Regions from separate parts of the Rhodococcus oxybenzonivorans genome, predicted to be linked through region 1. Evidence: riboswitches for the same ligand, from Rfam matches in the RefSeq annotation. Region 1 holds a riboswitch; the other holds the start of a gene.

Region 1 (3,407 bases):
ACCCCGTCAGGCCGGAAGCAGCGGACATCACTATTCCGCCAGGTAGTGATTACGGTCACCGTGCGCAACAGAACGTGTGCGCTGACCTGCGGGTTTCGTCATCAGTCGGCCATGCAGCGACGCGCGCTGCCCGCTCTGGCGCCCAGGGCCCGACGCGGGGTTTGCACAGCCGAAGCCTTCCGGCTAGTTATATATGTGACTGCTCGTCCCACATAAAAATACCTCCCGGAGTGCCCTGTGACTGCCATTATCGAGACAGCCTGCGCCGAGCATGTGCAGCACAAGAGCGCGAGCGTTGCCAAGCGATGACCTCCGCACTCGTCAAGTGGCAGCTGGCCGGGCTGATTCTCATCGCCCTGGCCGGTCTGGTGTACGTCGGCGCCCAGTATGTGCGTCTCGACAATCTTCTCGGGTTCGGCGAATACACCGTCAGCGTCGAGCTCGCGAATTCCGGGGGGATTTTCAGCAATGCCGAGGTCACGTACCGGGGAGTTCCCGTAGGCCGCGTGGGTGAGATGTCGCTGACCTCGGACGGTGTCGATGTCGAGTTGAAGATCGACAAGAGCGCGCCTGCCATCCCTGCGTCCGCGAAGGCCGTCGTGGCCAACAGGTCGGCGATCGGCGAGCAATACGTCGACCTCCAGCCCGACACCGATCGTGGGCCGTTTCTCGAAGATGGATCCGTAATCACAGTGGGCAGCACGGCAACTCCCGTCCCGGTCGAGGAACTGCTCGCCGGAACAAAAGAATTGGCCGACTCGGTCCCGGTCGATGCGCTGCGTACGGTCGTGACCGAACTCGGGGTGGCGTTCAACGGTAGAGGCGAGGACATTCAAGTCCTCGCGGATGCGCTGGCGGGACTGTCGCAGTCGGGCTCCGAGTCGCTCGACGAGACACTGGCGCTGCTGCGCGACGGCCGGCCTGTGCTGGCGACGCAGTCCGAACAGTCCTCGGCCATCGAGCAATTCAGCACCGACCTCGACGCTCTCGCAGTACAGCTGCGCGCATCCGACCCCGACGTGCGGGCCCTGATCGAGAACGGAACGGCGGCCAGTGATGAAGTGGGCGCGCTCGTCAGCGAATCCGGAGGGGCGGTGACCAGGAACCTCACCAACCTCGGCATGACCGTCGGGACGCTCTCGGTTCAGGCGGACGCCCTTCGCACCCTGTTCGTATACTTGCCGGGAATTGCCGCGGCATCCTCCACCATCGCCCCCGGAGACGGCACCGTGCACCTGGGATTGGTGGGCGAGGTGAACAACCCACCTCCGTGCACGGTCGGTTACGAGGGCACGCAGGCGATACTCGAGGAAATGAAGCGCCAGGATCCCGACTTCGACGACACCCAGCAGGACTTTCCTCAGAACACGTCGGCGAACTGCGAAACGCCGCAGGGAAGCGTGACCGGTGTGCGAAGCGCCAACCGGATCGTTCTCGGTGACCCCGCAACGGTCCAGCCGTGGGATTCCAAGCCGAAGAAGGACCCGAATCGTTTGAACCTCAACCCGATTGCGACTCAGCTCGCACCACTTCTGGGGGTGAGCCCGAGATAGTGGGTTGACAACTTCGCGTCGATCCTGCAATCTTCGAATCAGGTCACGAGTACCAGCGTCAAGCCCCGGCTAGCTGGTCGGCAACCCTCCACCGCGGTGGGGTGCTCCGGGTGACGACCAGGCTGAGGTTCATACCGGACCCGGCAAGCGCGGACTCCGAGGGCTATCCCTGTGACGAGTCCCCTGAGTACGAGGGATGTCGTGATGACTGCTGTATTGACCGCTGATGTGTGCGTAGCCCCCCTTGCCCCGGTTTCGGGCCCCGACCTGCGGGTTCCGCTGGTGCAGGGAGGTGACTGCACTTACGTCAACTTCGACTACGCGGCAAGCGCACCCGCACTGGCGCAGGTGACTGATCGAATCAGTGCGTTGCTGCCGACGTACTCGAGCGTGCACCGCGGGGCCGGGTACGCATCCCGGGTGTCGACCGCGTGCTACGAGAAGGCGCGCGTCTCGGTTGCACAGTTCGTGGCAGCTTGTGACGACCAGGTGGTGGTATTCACCCGGAACACCACCGATTCCCTCAACCTGTTGGCGGGGTGCGTTCCTGGCAGTACGGTGGTGCTCGACATCGAGCACCACGCTAATCTGTTGCCCTGGAGGAACTCCCGTGTTGTCCGGGCAGCTGACACCCTCGCTGAAACCGTTCGGTTGCTCGTGGCGGAATTGTGCTCGAAGCCCACTGCCCTTCTCGCTGTCACCGGTGCATCCAATGTCACCGGTGAGGTGCTGCCCATCGCGGTTCTGGCGGATGTCGCGCACCGTTGCGGTGCAAGGATTCTCGTCGATGGGGCGCAACTCGCGCCGCACAGGCGTATCGATCTGGAGGCATGGGGCGTCGACTACCTGGCGTTCTCCGGGCACAAGTTGTACGCACCCTTCGGGTCGGGCGTGCTGGTAGGAAAGCGTGACTGGCTCGATGCGGCGGAACCGTACCTCGCCGGTGGTGGGGCGGTGCGCAACGTGACCGTCGAATCCACCGAGTGGGCACCGGCTCCGGCCCGGCACGAGGCCGGCACTCCCAACGTCCTCGGCGCCGCAGCCCTCGCTGCGGCATGCGACGCGCTGGCCGAGTTGGACTTCGGCAGGGTCGCCGAGCACGAAGCGGCGTTGACGTCCCGACTTCTGTCCGGCCTCGCAGATGTGGACGGTGTGGAATTTTTGCGGCTGTGGTCGGACGCGCCGGACACCGTGGGAATCGTGGCGTTCACGATCGACGGGTACGAGCCCGGGGAGATCGCCGCCTACCTGTCTGCCGAGCACGGAATCGGAGTGCGTGACGGGCGGTTCTGCGCGCACCCGCTGCTGACGCGACTCGGCCGGCCAGACGGAGCAGTTCGGGTCAGCCTCGGTCTCGGCAGTTCCTCCGCTGATGTGGATCGGCTGGTGGACGCGGTCGCCGCATTGGTGGCCGGTCGTCGCAGCTGGGGCTATGCCAAGACCGACGGTCAGTGGAATCCAGTGCCGGAGACCCGTTTTTCGCACGACGCGCTACTATGAGCGCATGGCATCGCAGGCTGGGAGCGCAATGATTGCTCACTGGTGCCGTCGGCACGTCGATCTGTGCCGAACCGCCTCGGGTATGTGTTCGAGCTGACCGTTCTTTTCGGCTCCTGACATCGGCACACACATTCTCCGAGGAAATCCCACATGTCTTCAGGCAACGTTTTGTCCTCCCGTACCCTCCGCGTCGCCGTCGAGCTGACCGGATCGGGGCACCATCCGGCAGCCATCGGGGCCGCAGGCACGCGGCCCATCAGCGGTGCGGACTACTGGGTGGAGCTCACCGCTGATTCGGTGGACCCGCTCGACCTGACCTCCTTCCCGCCCGACGTGGTCCGGATTCGCGCCACC
Region 2 (3,407 bases), 3.2 Mb from region 1:
CGTGGTCTGGGTACCGATCTGGTCCGCGGTCGCGCGGGCACCGACGGCCAGGACGAGTGCGGACGCGATCCGGTCGGGGTAGGTGACGGCCCATTCGAGGGCGCGCATTCCGCCCATCGACCCGCCGATGACCGACGCCAGCTTCCCGATGCCGAGAAGGTCCGTGAGTTTCTTCTCGGCCGCAATCTGGTCGCGGATGGAGATCTCGGGAAAGCGGCTGCCCCACGGACGGCCGTCTTCGGCGATCGAACCTGGCCCTGTCGTGCCCCGGCAACCGCCGAGCACGTTGGTGGCGACGACGCACCATTCGTCGGTGTCGATCGGTGCACCCGGACCCACCATCCCGCTCCACCAGCCGGGTGAAGGATGTTCGTCGGACATGGGGCCGGTCACGTGGGAGTCGCCGGTCAGAGCGTGCTCGACCAGAACCACGTTGTCCCGGGTGGGGGACAGCTCGCCCCAGCGCTGCACGGCGAGGGTGACCGACGGAAGGACGGCTCCACTCTCGAGCTCGAGAGAACCGATGTCGATGTAGCCCAGACGTCCGTCCGACACGGGCAGCTGCTGCAGTGCGCTCACGGTCAAGATGCCGCCGCCGTCAGGCCGGTTTCGATATCGGCGATGATGTCGTCGATTCCCTCGATGCCCACGGCGAGGCGCACCAGTCCGGGGGTGACGCCGCTGGCGGCCTGCTCCTCGGCGGTCAGCTGCGAATGGGTGGTGGACGCGGGATGGATCACCAGGGAACGCACGTCACCGATGTTGGCGACGTGGCTGTGCAAGGTGAGAGCGTTGACGAACTTCTTTCCGGCGTCGATTCCGCCGGCGAGTTCGAACGTCACGATGGCGCCTGCGCCCTTGGGCGCGATCTGCTTGGCGCGCTCGTGCCAGGGTGAGGAAGCGAGCCCGGTGTAGCCGACCGCGATGACCTCGGGCCGGGCCTCGAGGTACTGGGCCACGGTGGTCGCGTTCGACACGTGCCGTTCCATGCGAAGGCTCAGCGTTTCGAGGCCCTGCGCGATGAGGAACGCGTTGAAGGGCGAGATGGCGGAACCGAGGTCGCGCAGCAGCTGCACCCGCGCTTTGAGCGCGTACGCCGGCGGACCGAGTTCGGCGAAGACGACCCCGTGGTAACTGGGATCGGGGGTGGTGAAGTTCGGGTGCCGGCCCTGGGTCCAGTCGAAGGTGCCGCCGTCGACGATCACACCGGCGATCGCCGTGCCGTGGCCACCGAGGTACTTGGTAGCCGAATGGACCACGATGTCCGCGCCGTGTTCGAGCGGGCGGATGAGGTAGGGCGTGGGCACGGTGTTGTCGACGATCAGCGGAATGCCGTGCTGATGCGCGATGCCGGAGATGCCCGGGAGGTCGAGGACGTCGTTCCGCGGATTCGACACGGTCTCGCCGTAGAAGGCCTTGGTGTTGTCGCGAATCGCGCTGCGCCACTGCTCGAGGTCGTCGGGATCCTCGACGAACGAGACCTCGATGCCGAGCTTGGGCAGCGTGTAGTGGAAGAGGTTGTAGGTGCCGCCGTAGAGACGGGGGCTGGAGACGATGTGGTCGCCGGCCTCGCCGAGGTTGAGAATCGCGAAGGTCTCCGCGGCCTGTCCGGACGAGAGCAGCAGTGCGGCGACGCCCCCTTCGAGTGCGGCGATGCGCTGCTCGACGGCGTCCTGGGTGGGGTTCATGATGCGGGTGTAGATGTTGCCCGGCTCGGCCAGGCCGAACAGTGCGGCAGCATGATCGGTGTTGTCGAAGGTGTACGAGGTGGTCTGGTAGATCGGCAGTGCCCGCGCCTTCGTGGTGGCGTCGGATGTCTGCCCGGCGTGGATCTGCTTGGTCTCGAACGACCAGTTCTCGGTCATGTGCTGTCTACTCCAGTGGTCTGACGAGGCGCGGACGACATATTCGGGATCGTTCGCGCACAGGGCGTGGCTGGGGTCTATCTACGACAACAACAACACATCATGAACCTCCGATGTCGGACCCGCGCTTGTCACCCGACTGCGTGTTAATCAGGGAACCAGGTCATCACCCGGGGCACCCCACCGCGGTGGAGGGTTGCCGGCCAGCTAGCCGGGGCTCGTTGCTGGCACTCATGACCTCTGGTGATCTTAGCGGCTGGAGCCGAACGACCGGAAACGGCACCGATCAGGGCCCCTAGCAGGGAAAAGTTACCCGTGAGTAGGAGCAGGTTGCAGGGCCCCAGGTATTGCGAGCCCGGCGCATAGCAGTACGCTTGTCTTGTTTAGGCGCGGTCTCCCAGCGACCGTCCTGACCGTCTACGTTTGATAAGCGAACCGTTCGCGGACCCACTCACAAAGTGTGCCCGCAACCGTGTAACCAGGGAAACTTCCTAGGAGGACGCGAAGCACCCATGTCCAAAATCAAGGTTGAGGGCACCGTCGTCGAACTCGACGGCGACGAGATGACGCGCATTATCTGGCAGTTCATCAAAGACAAATTGATCCATCCTTACCTGGATGTGAACCTCGAGTACTACGACCTCGGCATCGAATACCGGGACGAGACCGACGACCAGGTGACCGTCGACGCGGCCAACGCCATCAAGAAGCACGGCGTGGGCGTCAAGTGCGCGACCATCACCCCGGACGAGGCCCGAGTCGAGGAGTTCGGCCTGAAGAAGATGTGGCGGTCGCCCAACGGCACCATCCGTAACATCCTCGGTGGAACGATCTTCCGTGCGCCGATCATCATCTCCAACGTTCCGCGACTGGTTCCGGGCTGGACCAAGCCGATCATCATCGGCCGCCACGCCTTCGGTGACCAGTACCGCGCCACCGACTTCAAGGTTCCCGGCCCCGGCAAGGTGATGATCACCTACACGCCCGAGGACGGCAGCGAGCCGATCGAGCACGAGCTGGTGAACTTCCCCGAGGACGGCGGCGTCGTCCAGGGTCAGTACAACTTCACCAAGTCCATCACGGACTTTGCCCGGGCCTCGCTCAACTACGGCCTGCAGCAGAACTACCCGGTCTACCTGTCGACCAAGAACACGATCCTCAAGGCCTACGACGGCGCGTTCAAGGACATCTTCCAGCACGTCTACGAAACCGAGTTCAAGTCGGAGTTCGACGCGGCAGGTCTGACCTATGAGCACCGCCTCATCGACGACATGGTGGCGTCGGCGCTCAAGTGGGAGGGCGGCTACGTCTGGGCGTGCAAGAACTACGACGGCGACGTGCAGTCCGACACCGTGGCCCAGGGCTTCGGATCGCTCGGCCTCATGACCTCCGTGCTGCTGACCCCGGACGGAAAGACCTGTGAAGCGGAGGCCGCACACGGCACCGTGACGCGTCACTTCCGTCAGCACCAGCAGGGCAAGCCGACGTCCACGAACCCCATCGCGTCCATCTTCGCGTGGACCCGTGGACTCGAGCACCGCG

What was found. Region 1 has a riboswitch for S-adenosylmethionine ahead of CBI38_RS03550 (aminotransferase class V-fold PLP-dependent enzyme). Riboswitches for the same ligand answer to the same signal wherever they lie in the genome.
Region 2: another riboswitch for S-adenosylmethionine. It lies ahead of CBI38_RS19690 (bifunctional o-acetylhomoserine/o-acetylserine sulfhydrylase); the one in region 1 lies ahead of CBI38_RS03550 (aminotransferase class V-fold PLP-dependent enzyme).

The regions. Positions count from the first base shown of each region.
Region 1 is NZ_CP021354.1:720,316-723,722, forward strand. Features, by position in the region: gene CBI38_RS03545 (MCE family protein) at 306-1,553, shown strand; SAM riboswitch class IV at 1,595-1,709, shown strand; gene CBI38_RS03550 (aminotransferase class V-fold PLP-dependent enzyme) at 1,758-3,053, shown strand; gene CBI38_RS03555 (LLM class oxidoreductase) at 3,204-3,407, shown strand, end outside.
Region 2 is NZ_CP021354.1:4,166,895-4,170,301, reverse strand. Features, by position in the region: gene metX (homoserine O-acetyltransferase MetX) at 1-579, opposite strand, end outside; gene CBI38_RS19690 (bifunctional o-acetylhomoserine/o-acetylserine sulfhydrylase) at 582-1,865, opposite strand; SAM riboswitch class IV at 1,985-2,104, opposite strand; gene CBI38_RS19685 (NADP-dependent isocitrate dehydrogenase) at 2,378-3,407, shown strand, end outside.